2 regions of the Pseudomonas sp. DF11 genome follow, and region 1 is predicted to be linked to the other one. Evidence: predicted binding sites of a transcription regulator. Region 1 holds the regulator's gene; the other holds the start of a gene.
The links. Region 1 encodes FliA, which starts transcription of late flagellar genes. Its sites were predicted from a motif close to CTAAAGTTTNNNNNNNNNNNGCCGNTAA; they were not measured.
Positions count from the first base shown of each region.

Region 1 (16,122 bases):
TCCTGTTTGTCGCGCTGACGGTCTTGCAGTCGGACATCGACGACTTGCTGCGTATCGCCCATGAGCCGCTGGAACAGGCCATCATCCATAGCGTGCAATTGGTAGGCTGGAGCACGCTGTGGATGGCCTGTGGCCTGATGCTGATCGCCGCCATCGATGTGCCGATCCAGCTTTATCAGAGCAAGCAGAAGCTGATGATGACCAAGCAGGAGATCCGTGACGAACACAAGGATCAGGAGGGCAAGCCGGAGGTCAAGCAGCGGATCCGTCAGTTGCAGCGCGAGGTCTCCCAGCGGCGGATGATGGCGGCGATTCCCGATGCCGATGTGGTCATCACCAACCCGACTCACTACGCCGTCGCCCTCAAGTACGACCCCGAAAAAGGCAATGCCCCCGTGTTGCTGGCCAAGGGCAGTGACTTCCTGGCGCTGAAGATCCGTGAAATCGCCGTGGCCAATGAAGTGATGCTGCTCGAGTCTCCGGCGCTGGCGCGATCGATCTACTACTCCACCGAACTCGACCAGGAAATCCCCGGGGGCCTGTACCTGGCCGTGGCCCAGGTGTTGGCGTATGTCTACCAGATCCGCCAACACCGCGCGGGTAAAGGCAAGCGTCCAGAGCCGCTCAAGGACTTGCCGATTCCGCCGGATTTGCGGCGTGATTCCTGAGGTTCCCACAGGATTATTGAGGGTTGGGACGCGGCATATTCCGAATCGTCTCTTCCCAACGATCATAATCGCCACGACTTAGGACGGGATCCCACTCTTCTGCCCAAATCGGATCGACCCCTTGCAAACTTCCCGATTTTGCTTTACGTAAAAATTTGTTATGGATGCGCAACTTGTTGAAGTCCGCTACGTATCTTACAACTCCTACATTATCTGCTTTATAGTACATTTTCTGGTTTCCTAGGTAGTCATGAATATGGTTGTAGAAATTGACTCGGGAATAGGGTTCGAGGTGTTCCGACGCAAGAACTAAACCCGGATTATTTAGACCGCTTGAAAGAGTTTTATTGAAATTCGTTATTTTTGAATAGGCCATTCCTGTAAGGTCTAATGTGTTGGGTACCAGTGAAGACGTTACAGTTTTGTAGACTGGACCTCGCCCTTCGAGGTGGTGCTCGAACGTTGTAATATGCTCATCCCAACCTTTCCTCTGGATAACCTGATGGTGGTGGAAATCCGTCTCGATGCGTAACCTTCTGAGTCCCTTTTCATATAAGGTATCGGGGCCGCTTAAATGTTGCTTCAAGGGCACAGGGGGGGTGGAGTGTCTGGAGGTGGCAGCTCTTCGAAACAAACGCGGAAAATTTTTGAAAAGCCCCATCGTTCCGTTAGGATCGCTCCTGTTTATCGGGTCGCCTGAGCAATATGCATAAGCGTTCAATCCACCGACGCCAAATGGACTAAAACGATCAGGGCTATTAAACCGCATTAACGTTGGGTTGAACGCTCGGTAACCATTCCCCAACAAATAATGCCCAGTCACCGGGTCCGGTCGCTCCCCATTGAAGCCGAGCAGGCTCAGCAAACCGTTGCCGATAGGGCGATGTCCATAGGACGAATAGGCGAAGGATTGCGATTCGTTAGGGGCGATGGCATGCAAGACCGAGCGTTGTTGATCGGTCGCTAACAACGTCGCCTTCCTTTCACCGGCCTGGGTTTCAGCCTGGCCCAGCAGTTGGTCGTCGTGTTGGAAAAATGACCGGTTGACGACGCCATCAATCTCGGTGGCCAGGCGTGATTTGCAGTAAAACCGCTGGATCGGGGCGTAGGCCTCCACGGCATGGCCCGTAAGGCGATCCAACGGATCGTAGCGGTAGCTGCAAAGGGGAATGGTTGGCATGACTACGCCCAATGGCGATGAGGAATGTCATTATCGAGATTCGGACTGGGGAGGGTAACTAGCAGAATTGTTAGTGTTTCTTGTTCCATATCCATCGTCCGACAGGACTTTTGTTTTGTTTCAAGAAGGCCTACGTCCACCAGATCCGCCCGCACCGCGCGGGGCAAGGGCAAGCGTCCCGAACCCTCAAGGACTTGCCAATTTCGCCGAATTTGCGGCGTGATTCCTAGATGTTCATCGGCCCTTGAACGGCCCTGCGTTGTCAGCGAGGGGTATGGGAAGAGGGGAAAGCTGCCGTCGGCAGTTCAAAGTTTTTTCATTCGTTATCCAGCCCCTGCCAACTGCGCCACTTGCCGATGCTGGCAACGTATCGATAGTGAAGGGTGTCGCCTCTTCTCAGTTGTGCGGAGGCGCCTGATTCGAGATTGGTGCCCATGACGGTAGCGGTATAGGTTGCGTTGGAGGTGAGGGTAACAGTGTCGCCCTGCCATGCATTGGCAGGCAGGGTGATTTGCGCGATCCAGTCGCCATCCTTGAAGTGCACCCGCGTCTGCTCTGTGCCGGTATCTGCCATCTGGGCCCCGGCCTGGGCCGCGCCGTAGGAGTGTATGGCTGGCTTGACCGGCTGCCAGACGCCTTGATTGAACATGAAGAGATATTTGTCTCCCCGTTGGCAGCGGTAGACTCTCCGCCCGGATTGACGATGGATCTGGCTGTAATAGCCGGCGCTCGATGATATCTCGACATAGCTGTAGGTCGGTGCAGACATCGGTAGGCTGATGTGTTCCGTCCAATTACCATCCCCTGTCTGGTACTTAATGAGTTTTTCATCGGCGAGCGGGGCAGGAACCGTGTTTCCCGAGCTGTTGGGAGTATAAGTCCGGGTATTTTGCAATACCCACTTCTTATGGGTGTATTGAAAGAGCACCACGTTATTTTGCGCCAGCGTAATGATCCCATTTGGAAAGTCACTGTTGGATGTATGCAACAGGGTTTGCAACTGGGCGCGGCAAATGATCAGCATCGTGGCTGCGTCCGGCGGGTTGGAGGGGGCGAACAGCGATGAGGACCAATTACCATTGGAGGTTTCAACGACGATTGCGTGGTAGTCGTCGTCCATCATGCCCCCCGGAATATTATTGGGGGTCCAATGTACGGAGGCTCTTTTTCTGTTTCTGAGGCTGTTGGCATAGATGCAATTATCGACAAAGCGGTGACGCAAGGACCAATCGGTGTTGATGATAAAGAACTTCATGATCGGCGAATTATTTTCACCCGCTGCAAACCAGTTCATGACGTCCGATGACATATCGTCCGGTTGATAGACCAGGGTGTATTTATGGGCCTGGATGGCGCGCAATTGATAGTCGGGCTTTGTCTCGTTGCCAACCCGATCGATGAAACTCTTCAATTCGCTGCTGGAGGGCCGATCCTTGCCGATCCAGCGCTGGTTAACGCCCGGCCAGAACAGCGGGTCTCGTTGCTCATCGTTGTAGGCGATCACAACGGTTCTCTGCAGGGCCCATAGCTGCCTGAGCACCAGGGCCTTCCATTTGGGCTCTATTAATTTACTGCCCAGGCGATTCTTGATAACCGTGGCCAGTTCGCGGTGTGCCGCGACGGTGAAATTCTTGAAGTCATGAAAGTCGAGGATGACCACCTCGTTGCGGTGGGCCGTGTGGAGATTGATGACGGCCTGCAAAACGTCACCTTCAATGTTCCTGCCAGAGTTCGAGCTGTGGAAGATTGCGAACCTTCTCCGATCACCTTGCGGGTAGCCACTGAAAAACTGGACCCTCAGGTCGAGCGCCCTGATGCCTGTTTGCAATTGGCTGTGAGGCGACACGTCCTGGCAGGTATCGTAGCTGTTGGAGTAAGAAGCCTGCTTGTCCATGCCGGCGTTGTGGGTGCCGGGCAGGATCAATTCATCAATCCGCAGGTTGCTGGTGGCATAGCGGCCCATCCAGTCAGTACGGATATTATTGAATGGTGAGCAGATGCCATCACTGACGCTGCCACTCGGGCACCAGCCGATCCTGGGTGACGAAAGAAATTCTTCGTCTGGAGGCGCGTCACCGTTGGATGACTGCTCATCGCAGGTTTCCAATTCGTCGGTAGGGTACGGGGGAAACTCTGGAGCCCTATAAGGCTTCAATACACCGTTTTCGTCCAGGTCGTCTGGATTCACATCCATTTGCACGGCAAGGGAAATATTGTCGGTCATGGCAAGCCCCCCTCTGGGTTGTTGCGGCTGTCCTCGATATCTCCACAGTCGCTCTGTCACTCATTCAATACCTCCGCGTCTGTCTCAACCACTCTCATAAGTGTCAGGTTGACGTTCCGCTTCAGGAGTGTTAGCGGCAAGTGTGATCGGGCCTATATACGAAGATGGCCATTAGTCCTTTGCTCCGAGGCTCATATCGGCGGGTGCGCGGAATTTAAGGCCTGGAGCCTCATGAGCGAGCGATATTTCCAGTTCCCGCAAAAGTTGGACGGCTTTTTGCACATGCAGGTTTTACGGCGCTCCGGGCGTCAAAAGTTTGCTTCACAGGAACGGGGAATATTGGTGGATCGCTCTCAGTTACTCAGCACCGCGCGCAGCAATGTCGTAGACCTCAGCCGGGGTAATCTGGGCGTGCCGCTGTTGCTGCTGGTCATGCTCGCCATGATGATGCTGCCGGTACCACCGTTCCTGCTGGACGTGTTTTTCACGTTCAACATCGCCCTGTCGATTGTCGTGCTGCTGGTGTGCGTATACGCCCTGCGGCCGCTGGATTTCGCCGTATTCCCGACCATCCTGCTGGTGGCCACGCTGTTGCGCCTGGCGCTGAACGTGGCGTCCACCCGGGTGGTCATGCTCCACGGCCAGGACGGGCACGCTGCCGCCGGTAAGGTGATCCAGGCCTTCGGTGAGGTGGTGATCGGCGGTAACTACGTGGTCGGTATCGTGGTCTTCGCCATCTTGATGATCATCAACTTCGTCGTGGTGACCAAGGGCGCCGGGCGGATTTCCGAGGTGAGCGCGCGTTTCACCCTCGATGCGATGCCGGGCAAGCAGATGGCGATAGACGCCGATCTCAACGCCGGCCTGATCGACCAGAGCCAGGCCAAGCTGCGTCGCCTGGAAGTGGCCCAGGAAGCCGAGTTCTACGGTTCCATGGACGGTGCCAGCAAGTTCGTGCGCGGTGACGCCATCGCCGGCCTGCTGATTCTGTTCATCAACCTGATCGGCGGCATGGCCGTCGGTATCTTCCAGCACGACATGACTTTCGGCGACGCTGGCAGGGTTTACGCCTTGTTGACCATCGGTGACGGTTTGGTGGCGCAATTGCCATCACTGTTGTTATCCACAGCGGCCGCGATCATGGTGACCCGTGCTTCGGGCTCCGAAGACATGGGCAAGCAGATCGGCCGGCAAATGTTCGCCTCGCCCAAGGCCCTGGCCGTTGCTGCCGGCCTGATGGCGGTGATGGGCCTGGTGCCGGGGATGCCCCATATTTCCTTCCTGAGCATGGCTGCCGTGGCCGCGGGCGGTGCCTACCTGTTCTGGAGAAAGCAGAACGTGCAGAAAATCCAGGCCCTGCAAGAGGTCAAGCGCCAGCAGGAACTGCTGCCGTCGCCGGCCCGTGCCATGGAAACCAAGGAATTGGGCTGGGATGATGTGACGCCAATCGACATGATCGGCCTGGAAGTCGGCTATCGTCTGATTCCATTGGTCGACCGCAACCAGGGTGGTCAGTTGCTGGCGCGGATCAAGGGGGTGCGCAAGAAGCTCTCCCAAGACCTGGGCTTCCTGATGCCTACCGTGCATATCCGTGACAACCTCGACCTGGCGCCGAGCGCCTATCGGCTGACCTTGATGGGGGTGATCCTGGCCGAAGCCGAGATCTACCCTGACCGCGAACTGGCGATCAACCCCGGGCAGGTCTACGGCAGCCTCAACGGCATCACCGCCAAGGATCCGGCTTTCGGCCTGGAAGCGGTGTGGATCGAAATCAGCCAGCGGGCCCAGGCCCAGTCCCTCGGCTATACCGTGGTGGATGCCAGTACGGTGGTGGCGACCCACTTGAACCAGATCCTGTACAAGCACTCCAGCGAGCTGATCGGCCACGAAGAAGTCCAGCAACTCCTGCAAGTACTGGCAAAAGGCTCGCCGAAGCTGGCGGAAGAGCTGGTGCCGGGTGTGGTTTCGTTGTCGCAGTTGCTCAAGGTGCTGCAGGCGTTGCTGGCCGAGCAAGTGCCGGTGCGCGACATACGCAGTATCGCCGAGGCTATCGCCAACAACGCGTCCAAGAGTCAAGATACCGCCGCCTTGGTGGCCGCGGTTCGGGTCGGCGTATCCCGCGCAATCGTCCAAAGCATTGTAGGCACTGAGTCCGAGCTGCCTGTGATCACTCTGGAACCAAGGTTGGAACAGATATTGCTCAATAGTCTGCAGAAGGCAGGACAAGGCTCGGAAGAGGGTGTTCTGCTGGAGCCAAGCATGGCCGAGAAGCTGCAGCGTTCGCTGATCGATGCAGCCCAGCGGCAAGAGATGCAAGGCCAACCGGTGATCCTGCTGGTGGCCGGTCCGATTCGCGCGATGCTCTCGCGATTCGGGCGCCTCGCGGTCCCGGGGCTGCATGTGCTGGCGTACCAGGAAATACCGGACAACAAGCAAGTGACCATCGTTGCGACAGTAGGGCCCAACGGCTGAGGTAGTGGTTTATGCAAGTGAAGCGTTTTTTCGCCGCCGATATGCGTCAGGCCATGAAGCTGGTTCGTGACGAGCTGGGCGCTGAAGCAGCCATCATCGGTAATCGCCGGATCGCCGGCGGTGTCGAGCTGACGGCCGCCCTGGATTACAAATTGTCGGCGCTGGCCCCACGCGTTCCGAACATGGAGCTCGAAGACGAGCTGCGCAAGACCCAATCACGCATCGCCAGCGCCCAGGCCGAACTGAGCCTGCGCAGCAGCGAAGGCGAGGCAGTGGCAGGCACCAATCGTCAATTGTTCGCCGGTCAGCCGCTGACTGCCGGCTTGCCGTTGACCGCTGCCGAGCCGCTGATCGAGCAGGCCCAAGCCGAACCGCGTCGTCCTGAACCGGCACCCGCAGCACCTGCCCGGGGTGTCGACCCGCGTGCCCTGGACTCGATGCGCTTTGAGCTCAATAGCCTGCGCGAATTGATGGAAGTCCAGCTCGGCTCCCTGGCCTGGAACCAGCTGCAAGGCAGCCGTCCAGCCCAGGCCAACCTGTGGCGTCGCCTGCAACGCATCGGCCTGTCCGGCCCGTTGTCCCGTGACCTGCTGGCATTGATCAATGGTATCGAAGAGCCTCGCCAGGCCTGGCGCATGTTGCTGGCGCACCTGGCGCGGATGATCGTCACGCCGGAAGTCGAGCCGCTGGAAGAGGGCGGGGTGATTGCCATGGTCGGTCCTGCCGGCATGGGCAAGACCACCACCCTGGCCAAGCTCGCCGCCCGCTACGTACTCAAGTACGGCGCCCAGAGCATCGCCCTGGTGAGCATGGACAGTTTCCGCATTGGTGCCCAGGAGCAACTCAAGACCCTGGGACGGATCCTCAACGTGTCGGTGACCCATGTGGATCCGGGCCAGTCCCTGGCCCAGGCATTGGAACCGTTGCTGCGCAAGCGCGTCGTACTGATCGATACCGCGGGCCTGCAAGCCAGCGATCCGGCCCTGCGCATGCAGCTCGAAAGCCTGGCCGGACGTGGCATCAAGTCAAAAAATTATCTCGTGTTGGCAACCACCAGCCAGAAACAGGTTCTAACCGCCGCATATCACAGCTACAAACGCTGCGGGCTGGCCGGCTGCATCCTGACTAAGCTGGACGAAACGGCAAGCCTGGGCGAGGTGTTGAGCCTGGCGATCGGTCATGAACTACCGGTGGCCTACCTGACCGACGGGCCGCGGATCCCGGATGATTTGCATCTGCCGCGCCGTCATCAACTGGTCAGCCGAGCCGTGAGTGTGCAAATGCAGGAAGAACCCAGCGAAGAAGCCATGGCTGATATGTTCGCTGATATCTACCACAGCCCGACCAAGCAGGTTGGCTGAGGTAATCATGAATATTTTTTGTACCTACATCGATGGTCTGCCATGCATTGTTCCGTATGCGAACGCGCAGCCAGTAATGTGGCCTCCGTCTAAGTAAGACAAGGTAAAGAACGAACATGGGCAGCATGCATCCCGTACAGGTGATCGCGGTGACCGGCGGCAAAGGTGGCGTCGGGAAGACTAACGTGTCAGTGAACTTGTCCCTGGCTCTGGCAGAGCTTGGCCGACGGGTCATGCTGCTGGACGCCGACCTGGGCCTGGCGAACGTCGACGTGCTGTTGGGGCTTACACCCAAACGCACCCTGGCGGACGTGATCGAAGGCCGTTGCGAACTGCGCGACGTGCTGTTGCAGGGGCCGGGCGGGATTCGCATCGTGCCGGCTGCCTCCGGCACCCAGAGCATGGTTCACCTGACCCCGGCCCAGCACGCCGGCCTGATCCAGGCTTTCAGCGACATCGGCGACAACCTCGATGTGCTGGTGATCGACACCGCGGCCGGTATCGGCGACTCGGTCGTCAGTTTCGTACGCGCTGCCCAGGAAGTGCTGCTGGTGGTCTGCGACGAACCGACGTCCATCACCGACGCCTATGCCTTGATCAAGCTGTTGAACCGCGACTATGGCATGAACCGCTTCCGCGTCCTGGCCAACATGGCCCAGAGCCCGCAGGAGGGCCGCAACCTGTTCGCCAAGTTGACAAAGGTCACGGATCGCTTCCTGGACGTCGCCCTACAATATGTCGGCGCCGTGCCCTACGACGAAAGCGTACGCAAGGCTGTCCAGAAGCAACGTGCCGTTTATGAAGCCTTTCCACGTTCCAAGTGCGCGCTGGCGTTCAAGGCGATCGCCCAGAAGGTCGATACCTGGCCGTTGCCGGCCAACCCGCGCGGGCATCTGGAATTTTTCGTCGAGCGTCTTGTGCAACAAACAGCAGGGCCCGTGCTATGACAGCCAGCGGTTACAACCATCTCTACAAAAAATCGGCACGGGACGCCCAATACGAATTGATCGAGCGTTACGCGCCACTGGTCAAGCGTATCGCCTACCACTTGCTGGCGCGGTTGCCGGCCAGTGTCCAGGTCGAAGACTTGATCCAGGCGGGCATGATCGGCCTGCTCGAAGTGTCGAACAAATACGACGCGAGCAAGGGCGCCAGTTTCGAGACGTATGCCGGTATTCGCATTCGCGGGGCCATGCTCGATGAAGTCCGCAAGGGCGATTGGGCGCCACGCTCGGTGCACCGCAATACTCGCATGGTCAGTGATGCAATTCGGGCAATTGAAGCTAAAACCGGGCGTGACGCTAAAGATCACGAGGTTGCGGCCGAACTCCAGTTGAGTCTCGATGATTATTACGGGATTTTGAACGATACCTTGGGCAGCCGCCTGTTCAGTTTCGACGACCTGTTGCAGGACGGTGGTGAACACGAGGGGCTGCACGAGGATGGCGCGAGTGCTCACATGGAGCCATCGCGTGACCTGGAAGATGAACGTTTCCAGAGCGCGCTGGCGGATGCGATTGCCAATTTGCCGGAGCGTGAGCGACTGGTCTTGGCGCTGTACTACGACGAAGAGCTGAACCTCAAGGAAATCGGTGAGGTCCTGGGGGTCAGCGAATCGCGGGTCAGCCAGTTACACAGCCAGTGCGCGGCCCGTTTGCGGGGGCGTTTGGGGGAGTGGCGAGCGCGTTGACAGGCAGTGTGGGGACACTGCGAACGAGGCTGGCCTGGCAAGTACTGCGCCAGTCTCCATCCGTTGTGCTCCAGACTGTTGTCGAGTGTTGTGCCGGATTGATTGAAATGGCGCGTCCAGGTGCTGGGCGCGTTTAAGACTGCTTGGAGGTCGAATTGGACAAGAACATGAAAATCCTCATCGTTGATGACTTCTCAACGATGCGGCGGATCATAAAAAACCTGTTGCGTGACCTTGGGTTCACCAACACGGCCGAAGCAGATGACGGGACCACTGCGCTCCCTATGTTGCACAGTGGCAACTTCGATTTTCTGGTCACCGACTGGAACATGCCGGGCATGACCGGTATCGACCTGCTGCGCCAAGTGCGTGCCGACGAAAAACTCAAGCATCTTCCGGTGCTGATGGTCACTGCCGAAGCCAAGCGCGAGCAGATCATCGAAGCGGCCCAGGCCGGTGTCAACGGCTATGTGGTCAAACCCTTCACGGCCCAGGCGTTGAAAGAGAAGATCGAAAAAATCTTCGAACGCATCGGTTAACGGCGCCACGGGGGAGCTATGGACAACGAATCTTCAATGGGCGATTTCGAATCGACCCTGAAAAAACATGCCCGCGAACTGGTCGACAGCCTTGAAAAAGGTCGCTTTGGCGATGCGGTTCAAATGATCCATGAGCTCAACCAGACCCGTGATCGCGGTCTGTATCAGGAAGTGGGCAAGCTCACGCGTGAATTGCACAGCGCGATTGTCAATTTCCAGATCGACCCGAATATGCCGCAGGCCGAGGAAGTCTCGCAGATCACCGACGCCACCGAGCGTCTGGGGTATGTGGTCAAGCTGACCGAGGCCGCGGCCAACCGCACCATGGATCTGGTGGAAAGCGCCACGCCGCTGGTCAATGGCCTGAGCGATGAAGCCCAGGCCTTGAGCACCGACTGGGGCCGGTTCATGCGTCGCGAAGTCGGGGCTGAAGAGTTTCGGGAACTGGCCCGTCGGGTCGACGGTTTCCTGACGCGCAGCAGCACCGAGAACCGCGCCGTGGCAAGCAACCTCAACGACATTCTGCTGGCCCAGGACTATCAAGACCTGACCGGCCAGGTGATCAAGCGTGTGACCCAGCTGGTCACCGAAGTGGAAAGCAACCTGCTCAAACTGGTGTTGATGGCCAGCCAGGTCGACCGCTTTGCAGGTATCGAACACGACCGTGAAGCGATGCTTGCTGAAAAAGATCCACAAAAACATCTCTCTCAGGGTGAAGGTCCGCAGATTCATGCCGATAAAAGAGAAGACGTTATGTCCGGTCAGGACGATGTGGACGATTTGCTGTCCAGCCTTGGATTCTGAGTTTTAGCCCTGTTTTAGGAGCAGCCATTAATGAGCTTCGGCGCCGATGAAGAGATCCTTCAGGATTTCCTGGTTGAGGCCGGCGAGATTCTAGAGCAACTGTCCGAACAACTGGTCGAGCTGGAAAGCCGACCCGATGATGCGGATCTGCTCAATGCAATTTTTCGCGGTTTCCACACTGTAAAAGGAGGCGCCGGCTTCCTCCAGCTCAACGAGCTGGTGGAGTGCTGTCACATTGCCGAGAACGTGTTCGACATCCTGCGCAAGGGTGAGCGTCGCGTTGATTCGGAACTGATGGACGTGGTGCTTGAAGCGCTGGATGCGGTCAACAGTATGTTCAGCGAAGTGCGTGAGCGCTCGCCGATTACCCCTGCCACCCCCGAGCTGCTCGCCGCGCTGTCGCGCCTGGCCGAGCCGCAATCGGCTGACGAAGCCGCACCGGTTGCCGAGGCAGTGGTCGAAGAACCGGTCGCCGAGGAATCGGGCGACATCACCGATAACGAATTCGAACAACTGCTGGACTCGCTCAATACCGTCAAGGCCCAGGCCGAGGCGCCGGCCGCTCCGGCAGCACCTGCTGCGCCAGCCGCCGATGGGGCTGCCAGCGATGAAATCACCGATGCTGAGTTCGAGTCACTGCTCGACCAGCTTCATGGCAAGGGCCAGTTCGCGCCTGATGCCGTCGCTCCGTCGACGGCCCCGGCCGCCCCGAAAGCCGCAGGCGACAGTTCGGACATCACCGACGACGAATTCGAAGCGTTGCTCGATCAGTTGCATGGCAAGGGCACCTTTGCCGTGGACGCTCTGGATTCGGCTATCGCTTCGGCGCCGACACCGGCCAAGCCCGCCGCCGCTGCCGCTGGCAGCGACCTGATCAGCGACCACGAATTCGAATCACTGCTCGATGAGCTGCATGGCAAGGGCAAGTTCAGCGAAGTCGGTACCGCTTCTGCTGCGCCTGCCGCCGCCACTGCGGCGACATCGGCGGCCAAGGCTGCGCCCAAACCCGCTGCCAAGGCACCGGAACCCAAGGCCGAGCCCGCCAAGCCTGCCGCTGCTGCTCCGGCTCCCGCCCGCGCCCCAGCGGCCGCGCCAGCGGAAAAGCCGGCCAGCGAAGCCGAGACCACCGTTCGGGTCGATACCGCACGCCTGGACGAGATCATGAACATGGTCGGCGAACTGGTGCTGGTACGTAACCGTCTGGTGCGCCTGGGCCTCAACAGCCAGGACGAAGCCATGTCCAAGGCCGTGTCGAACCTCGACGTGGTCACGGCGGACCTGCAGACCGCGGTCATGAAGACCCGCATGCAGCCGATCAAGAAAGTCTTCGGGCGCTTCCCGCGCCTGGTTCGCGACCTGGCTCGCCAGCTCAAGAAAGAAATCAACCTGGAACTGGTGGGTGAAGAGACCGACCTCGACAAGAACCTTGTCGAGGCCCTGGCCGACCCGCTGGTCCACTTGGTGCGCAACGCGGTCGACCACGGTATCGAGTCGCCGGAAGAGCGCGAAGCTTCAGGCAAGGTCCGCAGCGGCAAGGTGATCCTGGCCGCCGAGCAGGAGGGCGACCACATCCTGCTGTCGATCTCCGACGACGGCAAAGGCATGGACCCGAACGTACTGCGCTCCATTGCGGTGAAGCGCGGCGTGATGGACAAGGATGCCGCCGACCGCCTGAGCGACACCGAGTGCTACAACCTGATCTTCGCCCCGGGCTTCTCGACCAAGACCGAGATTTCCGACGTGTCGGGCCGTGGCGTGGGCATGGACGTGGTGAAAACCAAGATTTCCCAGCTCAACGGTTCGATCAATATCTACTCGACCAAGGGCCAGGGCTCGAAGATTGTCATCAAGGTCCCGTTGACCCTGGCGATCATGCCGACCCTGATGGTGATGCTGGGCAACCAGGCCTTCGCCTTCCCGCTGGTCAACGTCAACGAGATCTTCCACCTCGACCTGTCGCGCACCAACGTGGTGGACGGCCAGGAAGTGGTGATCGTACGGGACAAGGCACTGCCACTGTTCTACCTCAAGCGCTGGCTGGTCAGCTCCGCGGCCCATGTGGAGCAGGGCGAAGGCCATGTGGTGATCCTTTCGGTGGGCACCCAGCGGATCGGCTTCGTCGTCGACCAGTTGGTGGGCCAGGAAGAAGTGGTCATCAAGCCGTTGGGCAAGATGCTCCAGGGGACCCCGGGCATGTCCGGCGCCACCATCACCGGCGACGGCCGCATCGCGTTGATCCTCGATGTGCCAAGCATGCTCAAGCGTTACGCCGCCCGGCGTATTTGATTCTGGAGGGGCGGGGCCCAGGGCCGCGCCTCGTCTAACGGAGTGTTTATGGTAGTTAAAGTCCTGGTGGTGGACGATTCGGGGTTTTTCCGCCGCCGCGTCTCGGAAATTCTTTCGGCGGACACGAGCATTCAGGTCGTCGGTACCGCGACCAACGGCAAAGAAGCGATCGATCAGGCCCTGGCACTCAAGCCGGACGTGATTACCATGGACTACGAGATGCCGATGATGGATGGCATCACGGCCGTGCGGCATATCATGCAGCGCTGCCCGACTCCGGTATTGATGTTCTCGTCCCTGACCCATGAAGGCGCCCGGGTGACCCTCGATGCGTTGGACGCGGGTGCGGTGGATTTCCTGCCGAAAAATTTCGAAGACATTTCGCGCAACCCCGACAAGGTCCGGCAGTTGCTGTGCGAAAAGGTCCACAGTATTTCCCGCAGCAACCGGCGTGTCGGTGGCTACAGCGCTCCCGCGCCAGCCCCTGTCGTGGCGCCGAGTCCGGCGCCGACGTCGTCGGGCAGCTTCAATCCGCCCCCGGTACGCAGCGCTCCGGCACCGGCTCCTGGCCGTCCGGCGCCCGCCGCCAGTGCATCGTCGCCAGCCCCCAAGCGTAAAGCCTACAAGCTGGTCGCCATCGGCACGTCCACGGGTGGCCCGGTGGCGCTGCAACGGGTCCTGACCCAGTTGCCGGCCAACTTCCCGGCCCCCATCGTACTGATCCAGCACATGCCGGCGGCGTTCACCAAGGCTTTTGCCGAGCGCCTGGACAAGCTATGCAACATCAGCGTCAAGGAAGCCGAGGATGGCGACATCCTGCGTCCCGGCCTGGCGTTGTTGGCGCCAGGTGGCAAGCAGATGATGATCGACGGCCGTGGCGCGGTGAAAATCCTGCCGGGCGACGAGCGTCTGAACTACAAGCCGTGCGTGGACATTACCTTCGGTTCCGCGGCCAAGTCCTACGGTGACAAAGTTCTGGCGGTGGTACTCACCGGCATGGGCGCCGACGGTCGCGAAGGCGCGCGCCTGCTCAAGCAGGGCGGTAGTGCGATCTGGGCCCAGGACGAAGCCAGCTGCGTGATCTACGGCATGCCAATGGCCATCGTAAAAGCCGATCTTGCCGACGCGGTGTACGGGTTGGACGACATCGGTAGACACCTGGTCGAGGCCTGCCTGTAATGGATGTGCTCAGCCTGATCGGCATCATCATGGCGTTCGTCGCCATCATTGGCGGTAATTATCTGGAAGGCGGTCACCTGGGCGCGCTGGCCAACGGCCCGGCGGCATTGATTGTGCTCGGTGGCACCATTGGCGCTGCGCTGTTGCAGTCGCCCATGAGTGCCTTCAAGCGCGCCATGCAAGTGCTGATCTGGATCCTGTTCCCGCCGCGGGTCGACCTGGCCGGCGGTATCGACCGGGTAGTGAACTGGAGTCTGACCGCTCGCAAGGAGGGCTTGCTGGGTCTGGAAGGGGTGGCCGATGCCGAACCCGACAGCTATTCGCGCAAAGGCCTGCAATTGCTGGTGGACGGCGCTGAGCCGGAAGCCATCCGCAGCATTCTGGAAGTGGACTTCTACACCCAGGAAAGCCGCGACATCGAAGCGGCCAAGGTATTCGAGAGCATGGGCGGCTACGCGCCGACCATCGGCATCATCGGCGCGGTGATGGGGCTGATCCATGTGATGGGCAACCTGGCCGACCCGTCGCAGTTGGGCAGCGGCATCGCCGTGGCGTTCGTCGCCACGATCTACGGCGTGGCGAGTGCCAACCTGGTGCTGTTGCCCATCGCGGCCAAGCTCAAGTCCATCGCGTTGCGCCAATCGCGCTATCGCGAAATGCTGCTCGAAGGGATCCTGTCGATTGCCGAAGGTGAAAACCCGCGCTCCATTGAACTGAAGCTGCAAGGCTTCATGGACTGATGAAAAGCGTAGGGCGTTCAGGCATGTGCCGCCCTTGTGGCGAGGGGATTTATCCCCGCTGGGCCGCGAAGCGGCCCCAAAACCTGGCGTCTCGGTGTGCCAGATTGATCGAGTTGTTTGCTTTGGGGCTGCTGTGCAACCCAGCGGGGATAAACCCCCTCGCCACAAGGGCGGCGGCAGGCTCTGTTTCGTCATTTACTATGGGCACGTTCTAACATGGCACGTCGCAGGCATCATGAAGAACACGTCAACCATGAACGCTGGCTGGTTTCCTATGCCGACTTCATTACGTTGCTGTTCGCCTTTTTCGTGGTCATGTATTCGATTTCGTCGGTCAACGAAGGCAAGTACAAAGTCATTTCCGAGGCGTTGATCGGTGTCTTTACCGACTCCGACCGCGCCCTCAAGCCTATCCCTATCGGCGATGAGCGGCCCAAGAGCAGCACCCCGGCCAAACCCTTGATCAAGGACAGCGAACAGGTCGATGCCGGTATCGCCGGTGGCAGTGATCCATTGAAAAGCATCGCCGACGACATCAGCGCCGCGTTCGGCGACTTGATCAGCTCCAACCAGATGACCGTGCGCGGCAATGAGCTGTGGGTCGAGATCGAGCTCAATTCCAGCCTGTTGTTCGGCAGCGGCGACGCGATGCCCAGCGACATGGCCTTCAACATCATCGACAAGGTGGCGGCGATCCTGAGGCCCTTTGACAATCCGATCCATGTCGAAGGCTTCACCGACGACCAGCCGATCCGTACCGCGCAGTACCCGACCAACTGGGAGTTGTCCTCGGCCCGTTCGGCGAGCATCGTGCGCATGCTGGCGATGCAGGGTGTGAACCCTGGGCGCCTGGCATCGGTGGGCTACGGCGAGTTCCAGCCGGTCGCCAATAATGCCACTGCCGAGGGGCGTGCGCGCAACCGACGGGTGGTGCTGGTAGTGTCGCGCAACCTCGATGTGCGTCGTAGCCTGACCGGTA
Region 1 is NZ_JBYVYN010000005.1:59,273-75,394, forward strand. It holds gene flhB (flagellar biosynthesis protein FlhB) at 1-668, shown strand, start outside; gene AC30D9_RS16360 (RHS repeat-associated core domain-containing protein) at 682-1,848, opposite strand; gene AC30D9_RS16365 (hypothetical protein) at 2,165-4,072, opposite strand; gene flhA (flagellar biosynthesis protein FlhA) at 4,415-6,544, shown strand; gene flhF (flagellar biosynthesis GTPase FlhF) at 6,556-7,905, shown strand; gene fleN (flagellar synthesis regulator FleN) at 8,022-8,852, shown strand; gene fliA (RNA polymerase sigma factor FliA) at 8,849-9,595, shown strand; gene AC30D9_RS16390 (chemotaxis response regulator CheY) at 9,763-10,134, shown strand; gene AC30D9_RS16395 (protein phosphatase CheZ) at 10,153-10,938, shown strand; gene AC30D9_RS16400 (chemotaxis protein CheA) at 10,969-13,224, shown strand; gene AC30D9_RS16405 (protein-glutamate methylesterase/protein-glutamine glutaminase) at 13,273-14,403, shown strand; gene AC30D9_RS16410 (flagellar motor protein) at 14,403-15,143, shown strand; gene motD (flagellar motor protein MotD) at 15,360-16,122, shown strand, end outside.

Region 2 (16,122 bases), on a different contig from region 1:
ACCGACGGGTGGACCTGGTCAGCGAAGGCATCGACGTGGCATTGCGCGTGCGTGACCTGGGAGACGAAGACCCGCTGCTGATGACCCGGCGTCTGCGCCAGGCGCGGCTGATGCTGGTTGCCAGCCCGGCCTTTGTCGAAGGGCGGCGGATCGAATCGCCGGATGATCTCAAACAGTTGCCGGTACTGGGGGCATTGGAAGCCGATCGCCAGGTGCACCTGCGCCTGGTCAGCGCCGATGGGCAGCGTGTGGAGCTGAGCCTGGAGGCGCGCCTGGGCATTGACGACTTCATTGTGCGTCGCGCCTGCACCCTCGCCGGCCTGGGCTTCACGTTATTGCCGAGCATGTATTGCGAGCAGGAATTGCTTGACGGCACACTGGTGCAATTGCTGCCTGGATGGTCGTTGCCCGATGGCTGGCTCCAGGCGGTCTACCCGCATCGACGCGGCATGCTGCCAGCGGTGCGTGCATGGATCGACCATTTGGTGGAAGCCTTCGAGGGCTGTGGAGATAGAACGCTATGAGTTTGAGCGAAGAGGATGTCGCGCAGTTTTGCCTGGGCCTGCCCGGCGCCCGGGAGGACTACAAATGGGGCGGCGTGCGGGTGTTTTCCATTGCCGGGAACAAAATGTTCGCCCTGCAGGGGCTGCGGGGCGACTCGTTGGCGTTCAAGGTCGACAAGGATCTGTTCCTGGGTCATTGCGACCGGCCGGGCATTCACCCCGCGCCTTACCTGGCGCGGGCCCAGTGGGTCATCATGCAAGTGCCCTACCCGCTGGGTGCCAAAGAGCTGCGTGGCTTGCTGCAACGCTCACACCAATTGGTGGTGAGTAAATTGCCCAAGCGCACGCAGGCAGGTCTGTTGCTCTAGCCATTCAGAACAGATAGCTGCCCAGGAACAACTGGTCGATCCAGAACACCTGGTGCAACAGCACGATGAACCAGAACACCACCTGGAACGACACCTTGCGGGTCTTGTGGCGAAACAGCTGCTGGGCCAGCAAGGCTCCAGGCCAACCGCCAGCCAGTTCCACTGCATGCAACACATTCTCTGGCGTGCGCCAGGCGTCGGCGCGCGCCTTGCGCTTATCGCTCCAGTACAGCAGGAACGCCACCACGCTGACGACGCCATAGGCTGCCATTGGCACCCACGACACCGCCCGCAGCCCGAACAGCAGCGAACCGAACAGCGGCAAGGCACAGAGCAGCGCAAACACCATCAGTTTGAGCCGCAGGTGCTGCACGGCGCCGTCGGCATTGCGCCCGGTACGTTTGCGGCCGCCTGAGTCATTCATGGCTTGGCAGCGCTCCAATCCACCCAGCCGAACTGCCAGGTGGCCAGGATCAACAGGCCGAAGGCGATTCGATACCAGGCGAACACGGCGTAGCTGTGACTGGCGATGAACCGCAGCAGGCCCTTGACCGCAATCATGGCGAAAATGAACGCCGTGACGAACCCAATCGCGAACACTGGAAAATCCGCCGGAACGAACAGCTCGCGGTATTTGTAGCCCGAGTAGACCGCCGCGCCGACCATGGTCGGCATCGCCAGGAAAAACGAAAACTCGGTAGCGGTCTTACGCGACAGCCCGAACAGCAGGCCACCGATGATGGTCGCTCCGGAACGGGAAGTGCCCGGGATCATTGCAATGCATTGGGCCAGGCCGACCTTCAGTGCGTCCTTCCAGGAAATCTCGTCCACTGTTTCGGCGTGCACCTGGTGCTGGCGCTTCTCGGCCCAGAGCATCACCAGACCGCCCACGACCAGCGCCGCAGCTACTGTGATCGGGTTGAACAGGTAGTGGTGGATCCAGTCGGCGAGCAGCACACCCAGGACCACGGCGGGCAGGAAGGCGATCAGCAGGTTGGCGGTGAACCGGCGGGCACTGGGTTGCGTCGGCAGGCCCAGTACCACGTCGAAGATCTTGCGTCGGAATTCCCAGACCACCGCCAGGATCGCGCCGAGCTGGATGATAATGTTGAACGCCATCGAACGTTCGCCACCGAACTCAAGCAAGTCGGCGACAATGATCTGGTGTCCCGTGCTGGAAATCGGCAGAAATTCCGTCAAACCCTCTACTACGCCAAGAATCAGTGCCGAAAAGGCGGTCCACAAATCCATTCATCCCCCAAAAAAGACGCTGTTCATGCAGGTCTTATCAATATTCAAGTGTCAAGCGAGTGCTCGCAGCGGGTGCACGATAACTGTGACCTTTCAAAAAAAACCAATGAAAAATCAGAACAGGCTCAGGTTTTGCGCTGCGGGGCCGAAATCCTATCAGACAAGCCCTGATAACGCTGCCGCGTTATGACCCAGGTCAATTACGTATAGCCGCCGGGCGCTAAAGTGCCGGCCGTCGTTAATGACAAGAATAAGAAACCGGAGTGACAGCGTATGAATAGCTTGCGCAGTGTGTCGATCAGCCGACGCTTGTGGCTCATCCTGGTAGTGGCCATCGTGATGTTGTTCACGCTGGGCGCCTTGATGCTTAAACAGATCCACACCGACCTCTACCAAGCCAAAGTGCAGAAAACCCAGCACGTGGTACAGACCGCCAGTGGCGTGCTGAGCTACTACCATGGCCTGGAAACCGCTGGCACCCTGACTCGCGATGCCGCGCAAAAGCAGGCCCTCAGCGCCGTGCGTGGCCTGCGCTATAACCAGAGTGATTATTTCTGGATCAACGACCTGACACCGGTCATGGTCATGCACCCGACCAACCCGAAGCTCGAAGGCCAGAACCTCTCGGCCATTCGCGACCCGAACGGTTATGCGCTGTTCAACGAGATGGTCGCCATCGCCAAGTCCAAGGGCGCCGGCATGATCAATTACCTCTGGCCGAAGCCGGGCGCCGAGGCCCCGGTGGGCAAGACTTCCTACGTCCAATTGTTCGAGCCCTGGGGGTGGGTCATCGGTTCGGGCGTGTACATCGATGACGTCCAGGCCGAGTTCCAGTCCCAGGTGATCAAGGCCTCTGTGGTCGGCCTGGTCATCACCCTGCTCATGGGCCTGCTGCTGACCCTGATCGTGCGCAGCATCGTCGGCCCGCTGCAGGAAACGGTCAACGCCATGGCCAACATCGCCAGTGGCGAGAGCGACCTGACCCGCACCCTCGACACTCACGGCCAGGACGAAGTCACCCAACTGGCGCGGCATTTCAACGCCTTTACCGCCAAGTTGCGGCAAGTGGTGACCCAACTGCAAGCCTCGGCCAGTGCGCTGGGGCAATCCTCCAACGAGTTGGGCAACGACGCCGCCCAGGCCCAGGAACGCAGCCAGCAGCAGTCGCAACAAATGGAACTGGTGGCTACCGCGATCAATGAAGTGACCTATGGCGTGCAGGACGTGGCGAAGAACGCCGAGCACGCGGCCAGTGAAATGCGTGACGCCGAATCCCAGGCCCAGCAAGGCCAGGTCAACATCGATGGCAGCTTGCAGCAGATCGATCGCCTGTCCCAGACCATCGACCAGGCGGTGGAAGTGATTCGCACCCTGGCGAGCGAAAGCACCCAGATTGGCAGCGTGCTGGAGGTGATCCGCTCCATCGCCGAGCAGACCAACCTGTTGGCCCTCAACGCCGCCATCGAAGCTGCCCGCGCCGGCGAACAAGGCCGGGGCTTTGCGGTGGTCGCCGATGAAGTGCGGCTGCTGGCCCAGCGTACGCAGAAGTCCACCGCAGAGATCCAGGCGATGATCGAGCGCCTGCAAACCCATTCCGAAGCCGCGGTGAAAGTCATCAGCGACAGCAGCCGTGCCTCGCAACTGACTATCGAACAGGCCGGCCTGGCCGGGGCCAGCCTCAACGCCATCGGCCAGGCCTTGCGCAACCTCAACAGCCTGAACGCCTCCATCGCCAGCGCCACCCTGCAACAGGCCCATGTGGTGGAAGACATCAACCAGAACGTCACCCAGGCCGCCGGACTGTCCCACAGCACGGCTATGGCAGCTGAACAGTCGAGCCTGGCGAGTACGCGCCTCAAGGCGCTGAGTGAACAGTTGAACGGGTTGCTCACACAGTTCCGTGTCTAGGGCTTGATGAATAACCCTGTGTGGCGGGCTTGCTCGCGAAGACGTTGGCACATCCAACATTGAGCAAGCTGACCCACCGCTTTCGCGAGCAAACCCGCTCCCACATTGGTTTTGTGTCGGTCCCAGGCTGGGTGTCCACCGCAAATACCTTTGTGAGAGCGAGCCTACTCGCGATGCGGCGGCACATCCCGCATTGATATTGGAGCTGCCCACGCCATAACGTTTACAATCCCCGCCCTCTCCCATTTCCCCAAGGAACCGCCATGTCCGGGCTTGAACTGTTTGCCGCAGCCCTCGGCGTGATCGCTGTCTGGTTGACCGTCAAGCAGAACCCCTGGTGCTGGCCGATCGGCCTGGTCATGGTGTTGCTGTACAGCTGGATTTTCTTCGAGGTGAAGTTGTACTCGGACATGCTGCTGCAGGTTGTCTACGCGGTGCTGCAACTCTACGGTTGGTGGCAATGGACTCGTGCCGGGCACAATCATGATGGACGCCAGGTCACCCGCCTCGGTGGGCCGTCGGTATTGCGCGGCCTGGCTATCGGCGCGGCAGGCAGCCTGTTGTTGGGGGCCGCCATGGCTCATTGGACCGATGCCGCCCAGCCCTGGCTCGATGCCGCGCTCACCGGTTTCAGCCTCGTGGCCCAATGGTGGATGGCGCAAAAACGCGTGCAATGCTGGCCATTGTGGATCGCCCTGGATGTGATTTTCGTCGGCCTGTTCATCTACAAGGGCTTGCACCTGACCGCCGCCCTCTACGCCCTGTTCACCCTGCTGGCCGTGCAAGGCTGGCGGGAATGGCGCGCCGACCCGGCCTTGCGCGCATGAAGGTGGTGGTGCTGACCGGCCCGGAATCCAGCGGCAAGAGCTGGCTGGCGGCGCAATTGCAGGAACACTTTGGTGGCCTGCGGGTGGATGAATACGTGCGCCACTTCATGGAACAGACCCAGCGCGATACGTGCCTGGCTGACATCACCGACATCGCCGCCGGCCAACTGGCCTGGGAAGATGAAGCTCGTGCCCATCGGCCGGCGCTGTTGATCCTCGATACTCACCTGTTGAGCAACATCCTCTGGAGCCAGACCCTGTTCGGCGACTGTCCGGACTGGCTCGAGCCGGCCCTGCTGGCCCGCCATTACGACTTGCACCTGCTGCTCCACCCCGAACAGGTGGAATGGACCGGCGACGGTTTACGTTGCCAACCCGAGCTGGAAGAACGGCGGGCGTTTTTTGAAGCGATCGAAGCCTGGCTGAGCCGACATCGGCAACCTTTGCAGGTCATTCACGGCGATTGGGGGCAACGCCAACAGCAAGTGTTCGCAGCCGTTGCCCACCTGCTTGAAGCCTGATCACGGGGTGATCTGTTCCATTCCTGAAACAACGGCGTCGCACCAAACCCGGATCCAAAGCCGTTTCACGCGATTGTCATCAAGACTGTCAAGCTTTTGAAACACCCGCCCAAAAGCCTGGATCCAGAGCCCTGGGACAGTAAGTGACCGACTGGTCACCATGTACCTTGTCTCAGCGCTGAAACAGGCTCCCTCCCTGGCATCTCGGTCACAAATACAAGTCATTGAATTCAAAGGTATTCAAAAAACCGGCACAACACCTGCTCTCCCCACTTCGCAACGCTGGACCAGGGCCAGCCCACCGAAGAAGGAACCGATGCCGTGGGGACTTTCGAAAGAAGTTTGACCTGTCTGTTGTTGATCGGCTGCGCCGCCAGCGCAACGCTCAGCCTGCCAGCGCAGGCCGAAGGCAATGGCGTCATTGTGCTCACCCGTGACGTGCAGCCCATCGCAATCGGTCGCAATGGTGGCAAAGACCCCTACCCGATCACCGTCAATGCCAACCCCTCCGAACGAATCAACCAGGCCACCGCCAGCACCGAATTGAGCGATGGCGAGTTCGCCAGCGTTGCCAGCGGCTCGTCGATCCGCAACATCGTCACCCCGAGCACCGGTGTGCAAGGCCTGAATGTCGTGACCAACCCCAACGGCATGCCGGGCATGAGTGCCGGTCACGGTGGCGGCAGCGGCGGCGCGATCTCCGGCACCATCAACCGCTCGCTCAGTTCCGGCCTGGCCCCGTTGGGGCGGCTGGCGGGAGGCCAGTGACATGAAGCCCGCCCTGTTTCTTCTCGCCCTGCTCATGCTTTCCCTGCTCAGCTCTTTCACTGTATTTGCCGATTCGGGTGTTGCGGTGATCAGTAGCGCCAACCTGCAGGATTCCGGCAGCCATTACAGCGGCAACTTCAACGTCAACCAGGCGGCCGGCGACCAGACCCAGCAGACCAACACCCGAGCCATCGCCATCGGCAGCCACGCCCAGGCCAGCACCCACGTGCAACAACGCGTCGACACGCCGGCCAACCCTTCCATGAACGCCACCGCCAGCATCGGCGGCCATTCCTTTACCAACGGCAACGGTGTGCTGGGCGTCAACCAGTCCGCCGGGGCCAACAACCAAATGGCCAATGTCATGCGAGTGGGCATCAGTGCCCATCCGCAGAGCATTGACGACAGCGCCCTGTCTCAACAGAACGTGGCGTTGCTACCGAACTCAGGAGCAACTGGCGCCCCAACCGGCAGTCGCCAGGTCGTTACCAGCGACCAGGCCTTCACCGGCAGCCGAGGGGTCATCCAGGTGAACCAGAGTGCCGGGGTGGGAAACCGCATGGCCAACACCCTGAGCATCCGGGTCGCTGATTGACCCGGAGGCTACATAAGAAAGTACCGACACTTAACCAACGACAAGCAAGGAGAAACACCATGAAACCGACAATGGCACTCAAACCATTGGTTTTCGCTCTCGCCGCTGTCATGGCAATGGCCGCACAGGCTGGAGGAAACGATAACGGGCACGGCAATGGTCATGGCCACCATGGTCCCAAAGGCCCAACGTGGGAAGAACAGCTTTCCATCAACGCCGGCGCAACGGCTACCGTGATGGATGAGCAGAACAGCGACGGCAACCAGGTGCTCAACCAGGGTACTAAAAACACCGCCGAAGCCACCGACTCCCTCAATGGCAGCAACGGCAACATGGGGGCGAACATCGCCGCCGGCGACGGTAACCAACAAGACAACGCCGCAGCGCTGGCTACCGCTGACGAAAGCTTCATCTTCGGCTCGGCTGTCGCCGCCTCGAGCGCCACGCAAACCAATACCAACAACTATGTAAAAAACAACTCGACCCACAACAACGCCTCACTCACCAATGCGGGCAACAACGGCTCCGGCAACATCGGCATCAACGTGACCGCCGGTAACTTCAACCAACAGAAAAACAACCTGGCCATCGCCGTATCGGGTGGCCGTGTCGCACAGGCCTCTGCCGAGGCCAATCAGTCCTCCACTGGCCTGGTGGTCGACAACAAAGGCGTGCGGACCTACAAAACCGACACCCTCACCAGCACTTCCAGCGCTTCCGGCACCTTCAAGGCCAAAGGCACCGGCACCGTCGAAGATGACGGCCATGGCGGCTGGGGCAACAAAGGTGGCTATGGTGGCGGTCACGATGACGACAAGTTCAAGTTCTCCGCCGTGGGTACTTTCGAACTGTCCGGTACCAACACTCAGCAAGTGCTGACCCGCGATGGCTGGAAAAACCCTGTGATCAACAACGCCACCATGACCAACTCCATGAACGGCTTCTCCGGTAACGGCGGCGCCAACGTGTCGTCGGGCGTGGGCAACCAGCAGAGCAACTCGCTCTCCATCTCTGCCGGCTGCAGGGCTTGCATGTAAAAAAGTACCACTGCGGGAGTAGTGGCCCTGTGGGAGCAAGCTTTGCTCCCACAGGGGCTTTTTTCCAGGGGTTCCCTCCAGGCGTATCGATCATGCGTGTCACTGCCGTTTCCCTGCTGCTCTGCATGGCCTGCGTGGCCGAAGCTGCGCAGATACCAGTCGCCGCCCTGCCTGGCGGCATGCTGGTCTACAAACCGGTGCAAAGCGTACGCGAGCGTAAGTTCAGCGACATTGTCGAGCAGAAAACCGATTTCAGTTGCGGTGCCGCCGCGCTGGCCACGGTGCTGCGCCAAGCCTACTGGCTGGATGTCGATGAAGAGCACGTCATCAAAGGCATGCTGGTCAATGCCGACCAGGACCTGGTCCGTACCCAAGGGTTTTCCATGCTGGACATGAAGCGCTACGTGGAAGCCATCGGCATGCGTGCCCGAGGTTACCGAATACCGCCAGAGAAACTCGAAGCGGTGACGATCCCGGTGGTGGTCCTGATGGAAATACGCGGCTACAAGCACTTCGTGGTGTTGCAGCGGGCCGACAAGCAATGGGTCTACATCGGCGACCCGGTACTGGGCCACAAGCGCTACGCCCATGATGATTTTGTCAAAGGTTGGAACGGCATCGTCTTCGCGATCGTCGGCCCGGGCTATGACAAGGCCAATGCACTGCGCAACCCTCCACAACCATTGACGGCACGTAACAAACTGGACGGGTTCAACCCGGTCAGGGATGCAGAACTGATGGATTTCGGCTTCATACAGAGCGACTTCTTTTAATCGCCGACCAACTGCCAACATAAGTACAAAAAGGAGCAGGACGCTCCGGGAGCAGCACATGAGAACTTCACACTGGCTGTCGCTGGCCTGCCTGGCCGCGGCTGCCTCGGGCTATGCCCATGCCGGCTTCAAACCCATCGAAGTCAAGGACCAGGAGCTTGCCGAGCTGCGCGGTCGTTATGTCATGCCCGGCCGAGTCATCAGCTTCGGCATCGTCATGAGCAGTACCTGGCGCAACGCCAGCGGCGACTTGATCGGTGCCACCAGCACCATGCAAATCCAGTCAGCCACCGTCAAACCCGAGTTTTATGTCTCCACCATCAAGCAGACCGGCAACGGCAGCGTTCCAGAACAAGGTAGCGGCAATATTACCGGTGGCGCCGGCCTTGGCACGAGCCAGGGCGTGACCCAGAGTGTACGCGCCGCTGGCGACGGCAATACCGCCTACAACAACGTCAACATCAATGTGAAAGAGAGCAACCAGGCGCCGGCGCTCGTGCCTTCCCAGGGTCAACTGCTGACCAAGGGCCAGACCATCAGCGGCAGCAACGCCGCCGGCAGTGTCGCGGTCACCGCCACCGGCAATGGCGTGCAAATGGCGATCCAGGCCAGCCATAACCAGGGCAGTACCCTGCAACAAGTGGCCCAAGGTGGTTTGCTGCAGAACACCCGCCTGCTGGGCAGCAGCAACCTGGTCAACAACATGACGCAACTCAACGTGGTGCTGAACAATAACGGCGCCAGCGCCGGCGCACTGGACTGCAATCTGACCCAACTGCGCGGCCTCCGTAACCTCGGTTATTGAACTACGCTGGTTTCCGATCATTGGGCAATTAGGGACGGCATATTTCATGTATCGATCCGTATCGTTGCGCGCTGTGATGTGTTTAAGCACGTTGTTCCCGGCGACCGTGTTGCACGCGGCCCCGGATGCCGAAATAGAGGCCCTGAAACAGGAGCTTCTCGAGCTCAAGCAACGCTACGAGGTCCAACAGAAGGCCCTGGCGGTGCTCGAGCAGCGGGTTCGCCAAGTGGAAGATCAACCCGCCGCTCCACCGCCCAAGCGCCTGGCCAAGTCCCCCTCCGACATGAAAGGCAACCAGACCGTGGCCGGCGGTGGCGCGACAACGACCGGCGGCAGCGGCTACGGACAATCCCTGGCCGATGATTCCCAGCCGGCCCAGAGCGTCTCCAACCTCTATGATGAGGCCAGCGGCTTCTTCGGTGGCGGTAGATTCAGTTTCGAGACCGGCGTGACCTATTCGCGCTACGACACGCGGCAATTGATCCTCAATGGTTTCCTGGCCCTGGACTCGATTTTCCTGGGCAACATCAACCTCGACCGGATCAAGGCCGACACCTGGACGCTGGACCTTACCGGTCGCTACAACTTTGACAACCGCTGGCAGTTCGACCTCAACGTCCCGGTGGTCTACCGCGAATCCACGTACCAGTCAGGCGGCGCGAACAACGGCGCGGCCGGCGTCACCAGCGAAGAAACCGTGACCCGCGACCCCACCATCGGTGACGTCAACTTCGGCATCGCCTACAAGTTCATGGATGAGTCGATCAACTACCCGGACGCGGTGGTCACCCTGCGGGTCAAGGCTCCCACCGGCAAGGACCCGTTCGGCATCAAGCTGCGTCAATCCCAGGCCAACACCAACCTGTTCGTGCCTGACGACCTGCCCACCGGCAATGGCGTGTGGTCGATCACCCCCGGCCTTTCGCTGGTCAAGACCTTCGACCCGGCCGTGCTATTCGGCACCCTTTCCTACACCCATAACTTCGAAGAATCGTTCGACGACATCAGTTCCACGGTCAACCAGAAGGTACCGGGCAAGGTGCGGATTGGCGACAGCTTCCAACTCGGCGCGGGCATTGCCTTTGCCTTGAACGAGAAGATGAGCATGTCGTTCTCGGTCTCCGACCTGATCCAGAAGAAAAGCAAGCTCAAACAGGACGGCGGCGACTGGGAATCGGTGGTCTCCAGCGACGCCAACGCGGGCTACTTCAACATCGGCATGACCGTCGCTGCGTCCGACAACCTGACCATAGTGCCCAACCTGTCCATCGGGCTGACCGACGATGCGCCGGATTTCAGCTTCAGCCTGAAATTCCCGTATTACTTCTAGCGCAGGATGACGGTCTTGACACCGTACCCTGTGGGAGCGAGCCTGCTCGCGATAGCGGTAGATCAGTCATTTTAACTGTGACTGACACACCGCTATCGCGAGCAGGCTCGCTCCCACAAGGAATCGTGCAGGGCTTGGGTCAGCGGATCTGATGTTTGTGCAGTAACCGATAGAATGTCGGCCGGGACACGCCCAGCACCCTGGCGGCCACGCTCAGGTTGTCGCTATGGCGATTGAGCACATCGCTCAAGGCTTGGCGCTCGGCGCGGGTCTTGTAGTCCTCCAGTGTGCCCATCGGCGCCGCCACGCCTTGGTGACTGGCCAGGCCGAGGTCCCGGGCCTCGATTTGCCGCCCCTCGGCCAGCACCAAACCGCGACGGACGCGGTTGGCCAGTTCCCGCACATTACCGGGCCAGTCATGCATGCCCATCGCCACCAATGCGTCCTCGCTGAAGCTGCGGGGGCGGCGGCCGGTTTCCCGGCTGTAGAAATGGGAAAAGTGGCTGGCGAGCATCCCCAGGTCGCCATGACGTTCGCGCAGCGGCGCCATCACCACTTGCAACACGTTCAAGCGGTAATACAGATCCTCGCGAAATCGCTTGTTCTCGATGGCCGCCTCAAGGTCCACATGGGTAGCCGCCAAGACTCGCACATCGACCGCAACCGGCTGGCTGCCACCGACTCGCTCAATGTGTTTTTCCTGTAGGAAGCGCAGCAGGTTGGCCTGCAACTCCAACGGCAAGTCGCCAATTTCATCGAGAAACAACGTGCCGCCGTGGGCCGCCTCGATCCGTCCGATCTTGCGTTGGTGAGCGCCAGTGAACGCGCCCTTCTCATGCCCGAACAACTCGGACTGGATCAGGTGCTCCGGGATGGCTCCGCAGTTGATGGCGATGAACGGCCTGTTACGCCGGTGAGACTGACAATGCAGGGTGCGCGCCACCAGTTCCTTGCCGGTACCGCTTTCACCCCGGATCAACACCGGCGACTCGGCCGGTGCCAGCTTGCTCAACAATTTACGCAGCTCGCGAATCGGCTTGCTATCGCCCAGCAGTTCATGTTCGGGCTGATCAATGTGGATCGAGCCTTGCCCCCGCAGGCGCGCCATGCCAAACGCCCGGCCCAGTGTCACCTGGACCCTGGACACGTCGAACGGCAAGGTATGGAAGTCGAAAAACCATTCGCAGACAAAATCACCGACGTTTTGCAGGCGCAACACTTCCTGGTTGAGCACGGCGATCCATTCGGTACCGCTACGGCTGATCAACTCCTTGACCGCTTCCGGGCGCTCCAGATGAAAGGGCTGCAACCGCAGAAGACCGACGTCACAGGTCCGATCGCCAGCGTGTTCGAGGGAGCAACTGTCCACATCCCAGCCAATGGTGCGCAAACCTGGCAACAAGCGATGGCAATCGTCGCAGGGATCAACCACGAGCAGACGACGTGACGTACTGGCTTCGATCATGACTGATCCTTGGCGCCAAAATAAGGAAATATGATTAGAAACAGTCGTTTGGCAAACCTGCATGTAACAGTAGCAAGAAGTTGACGCCCCCTTGTATCAATTGATTATCGAGATCGCATCAAACTGGTTATAAGCGAGCGTTTCGTTAGTTGTCGCGGGCCTGTTTCTTTCATGGCGCTTTCAAACAAAAGCCCAAAAGCCTGGTCTGAAAGAAAATCGAAATTTATTCAAATAATGTGTGACCCGCGTGCGGGTTCGGAACATCAGTACAAGTAACCAGCCGCACGGTACGCCCAACCGACGGCACATCATTTGTTTGGGCACACTTAAGAGAAAACGCCATGAACGCCCCGCTCCGTATCAACGAAGCTCTTTTGATTGCCGACCGCGCATTCCGTCCTTTCCAATGCGTGGCCTGGGCTCCACAAGACGGCAACGGTGAACTTAGCCTGACCGTCATCGACCGTACCAACACCCATATTGGCCGCACCCAGATTCCAAGCAGTGCCTATACCGACCCGGTCCAACTGGCCGACCTGTTGCAACAGGCCCGTGCCGAACTGAGCCAGGAAGGCTACAAATTGCAATCCTGGTCGATGCCTGAATAACAGCTGGAAAAGCCTGTTATCGATTGCAGGCTTGGCTCTGGTTTGTAAAGCCATTGTTATGGCACGAATCGCCCCTGTATCTGTGGAACATGCCAGTTGTGCATTGTCACATTCAGGGATTGAATGTTGCCCTCATGCAGTCATCGCCCTTTCGGGCCGGTCGACACGCAAGGAGAGGCAGGCATGCTCGATCAGTTCGCGTTTGTGCTCCCCGGGGCCATGGCCCACGCCGGGCAACTTGACTCAGGCTTTGCCGCCAACGGCAAAGCCTGGATTCATTTCGAAGACAGCACCTCGAGCCTGACCACCGGGCTGACCCTCGACCACGCCGGACGAATTCTGGTGGCAGCCAGGATCGAGACAGCCCACGGCAGTCGATTCGGGTTGGCGCGACTCAATCCTGACGGTTTGACCGACCCGGACTTCGGTAACCACGGCTGCGTGATCGGCGCATTTGAAAACGGCTTCGAAGCAACCGCAGGCCAAGTGATCGAGTTGCCCGACGGGCAGATCCTGCTGTCCGGCCTGCATTACGAAAACAACGACCATACCCTTCCCGCCCTGGCGCTGTTCGACCAGCAAGGTCGTGCCGTTCAAAGCTTCGGCAACGGCGGCCGGCACATCATCCGGCTTTGCGGCAATCTCTCCCAAGGCCTGCGCGATCCCTGGCTGCCGCCCGGTGTGCCGGGGCTCGAGGCCTGCGACATGCAAGTGCAGGCCGATGGCCGGATCCTTGTGCTCGCCAACCACCACTTCCAGTTGTCCGATCATGTCGGCGTACTGATCCGCCTCTTGCCGGACGGAACATTGGATACCTCGTTCAACGGTCGCGGTTTCGTGATGGTCCGACGCTTATTGAAAAATACCTGGCTCGGCTGCCTGATGCTCCAGGCTGACGGTCATATTGTCGTCGGCGGTGCCATCGACTTGCCCCAGCATGGTTTGATTGCCCGCTATGACAGCAGTGGCAAACTCGATGACAGCTTCGGCGAGAACGGCTTCATGACAATCCTGGCGCAAGGTCACAGCGTAATGGTCAGCCAGATCGTTCAAGATGCGAACGGTGATCTGCAAGTATTCGGCAGCAGCCGCGATCCGATGCATAGCCTGGCCCTGAAAGTGCGCCCGGAAGGCAAGCCAGACCGTCACTGCAACCAGGGCCAGTGCCGGCTCATGGCGATCGGACGCAATGCCAGTCAGTGGACCGCCGCTCAACTTCAGCCGGACGGAAAACTGGTGACCGCAGGTGCCACCATCGGCGGTATCGAGGCCGATTTCATACTTGCCCGGCACTTGCCGGATGCCAGCCTCGATCCGGATTTCGGCCAGGGCAAAGGCTGGGTTCGTACGCGACTCGGCTACAGCCTGGACACCGCCACCGCCCTGGCGGTGCAGGCTGACGGCAGAATCCTGGTGGGCGGCTATTCGCTCCACGGTCATTATCGAGCGGTGGTTGCGCGATATTGGGCCTGAACCGAATTATCGCGGGGGGAGCAGTATTTATTCCTACGCTTGATATTCCCCATCTCTTACGGCAAGTTGCGCGCTTCTAATTAAAAGGAGCAGCCGATGTCCGGTCCAATGGCTCAGGCTTTCGCGCACAACTTTCTGGGGCACTCCCCACGCTGGTATAAGGCGTGCATCATCACTTTCCTGATCCTCAATGCCGTGGTGCTGTGGACCCTGGGTCCGGTCGTTGCCGGTTGGATGCTGGTGGTGGAGTTTATCTTCACCCTCGCCATGGCCCTTAAATGCTACCCGCTGATGCCTGGCGGCCTGTTGCTGGTCGAAGCCCTGGTGCTGGGCATGACCACCCCCAAGGCGCTGTACGACGAGTTGCTGCATAATTTCCCGGTCATCCTGCTGCTGATGTTCATGGTGGCCGGAATCTACTTCATGAAGGATCTGCTGCTGTTCCTGTTTTCACGCCTGCTTTTGGGCGTGCGTTCCAAGGCGCTGCTGGCCTTGATGTTCTGTTTTCTCTCGGCGTTCCTGTCAGCCTTCCTCGATGCCCTGACCGTCACGGCGGTGATCATCAGTGCGGCCGTGGGCTTCTATGCGGTGTATCACCGTGTGGCCTCGGGCAATGATCCACGCCTGGACAGCAACGTGGATGAAGACCACGAACTGCCGTCGCGCCATCATGAAGATCTCAATCAGTTTCGAGCGTTCCTGCGCAGCCTGCTGATGCATGGCGCCGTAGGCACCGCCCTGGGCGGCGTATGCACCCTGGTGGGCGAACCGCAGAACCTGCTGATCGGCCATGAGATGGGCTGGCATTTTGCAGATTTCTTCCTGAAAGTCGCGCCGGTGTCATTGCCAGTGCTGGTGACAGGGCTGGCGACCTGCGTGGCGCTGGAAAAGCTGCGCTGGTTCGGCTACGGCACGCTGCTGCCGGAAAATGTGCGTACCGTACTGGCCGACTACGCCGAGCAGGACAATCGTGAACGCACTGCGCGCCAGCGGGCGGCGTTGATCGTCCAAGGTATCGCCGCCCTGATTCTGATCGTCGGCCTGGCGTTGCACATCGCCGAAGTCGGCCTGATCGGCTTGATGGTCATCGTGCTGATTACCGCCTTCACGGGGATCACCGACGAGCACCGACTCGGCAATGCGTTCAAGGACGCCATGCCGTTCACAGCGTTGCTGGTGGTGTTCTTTGCGGTGGTGGCGGTCATTCACGACCAGCAATTGTTCACCCCGCTGATTCAATGGGTGCTCGCCCTGCCCGCCGATCAACAACCGGGCATGCTGTTCATTGCCAACGGCCTGCTGTCGGCCATCAGCGACAACGTGTTCGTGGCGACCATCTACATTACCGAAGTGAAGCAGGCCTTCGTCTCCGGCCACATGAGCCGTGAACAGTTCGAGACACTGGCGGTAGCCATCAACACCGGCACCAACCTGCCCAGCGTCGCCACGCCTAACGGCCAGGCCGCCTTCCTGTTCCTGCTGACCTCGGCGATCGCACCACTGATTCGCCTGTCCTATGGACGGATGGTCTGGATGGCCCTGCCCTACACCGTGGTGATGGGTGGCCTGGGCTGGTATGCGGTGACTTATTGGTTGTAACCAAAACCAATGTGGGAGCGAGCCTGCTCGCGATGACGGTGGCATATTCAGCATGGATGCCGCTGGACCACCGCTATCGCGAGCAGGCTCGCTCCCACAAGGGAAATGCGTGAATCATCGAGGCAGGATGTACCGCTCGATCGCCAGCGCCGCACCGTCATCGACAACGGCGGCGGTCACGACATCCGCCTGACGCTTGATCGCCTCCTCCGCCTGCCCCATGGCAATCGACAAACCGGCACGATGAAACATCGCCGGGTCGTTGCCGCCATCCCCCATGGCCGCCGTCTG
Region 2 is NZ_JBYVYN010000001.1:38,905-55,026, reverse strand. It holds gene AC30D9_RS00265 (LysR substrate-binding domain-containing protein) at 1-524, shown strand, start outside; gene AC30D9_RS00260 (MmcQ/YjbR family DNA-binding protein) at 521-871, shown strand; gene AC30D9_RS00255 (DUF1294 domain-containing protein) at 876-1,295, opposite strand; gene AC30D9_RS00250 (undecaprenyl-diphosphate phosphatase) at 1,292-2,122, opposite strand; gene AC30D9_RS00245 (methyl-accepting chemotaxis protein) at 2,396-4,030, shown strand; gene pnuC (nicotinamide riboside transporter PnuC) at 4,294-4,857, shown strand; gene AC30D9_RS00235 (AAA family ATPase) at 4,854-5,378, shown strand; gene fapA (functional amyloid chaperone FapA) at 5,700-6,146, shown strand; gene fapB (fibril amyloid subunit FapB) at 6,148-6,741, shown strand; gene fapC (amyloid-like fimbrin subunit FapC) at 6,801-7,778, shown strand; gene fapD (fibril amyloid maturation endopeptidase FapD) at 7,871-8,551, shown strand; gene fapE (fibril amyloid subunit FapE) at 8,610-9,356, shown strand; gene fapF (fibril amyloid transporter FapF) at 9,403-10,686, shown strand; gene AC30D9_RS00200 (sigma-54 dependent transcriptional regulator) at 10,826-12,151, opposite strand; gene AC30D9_RS00195 (hypothetical protein) at 12,493-12,759, shown strand; gene AC30D9_RS00190 (hypothetical protein) at 12,943-14,232, shown strand; gene nhaB (sodium/proton antiporter NhaB) at 14,329-15,831, shown strand; gene AC30D9_RS00180 (HAD family hydrolase) at 15,946-16,122, opposite strand, start outside.
Region 2: AC30D9_RS00245 (methyl-accepting chemotaxis protein) is a predicted target of FliA. The motif match lies at 2,247-2,274, and genes of this name have one in related genera.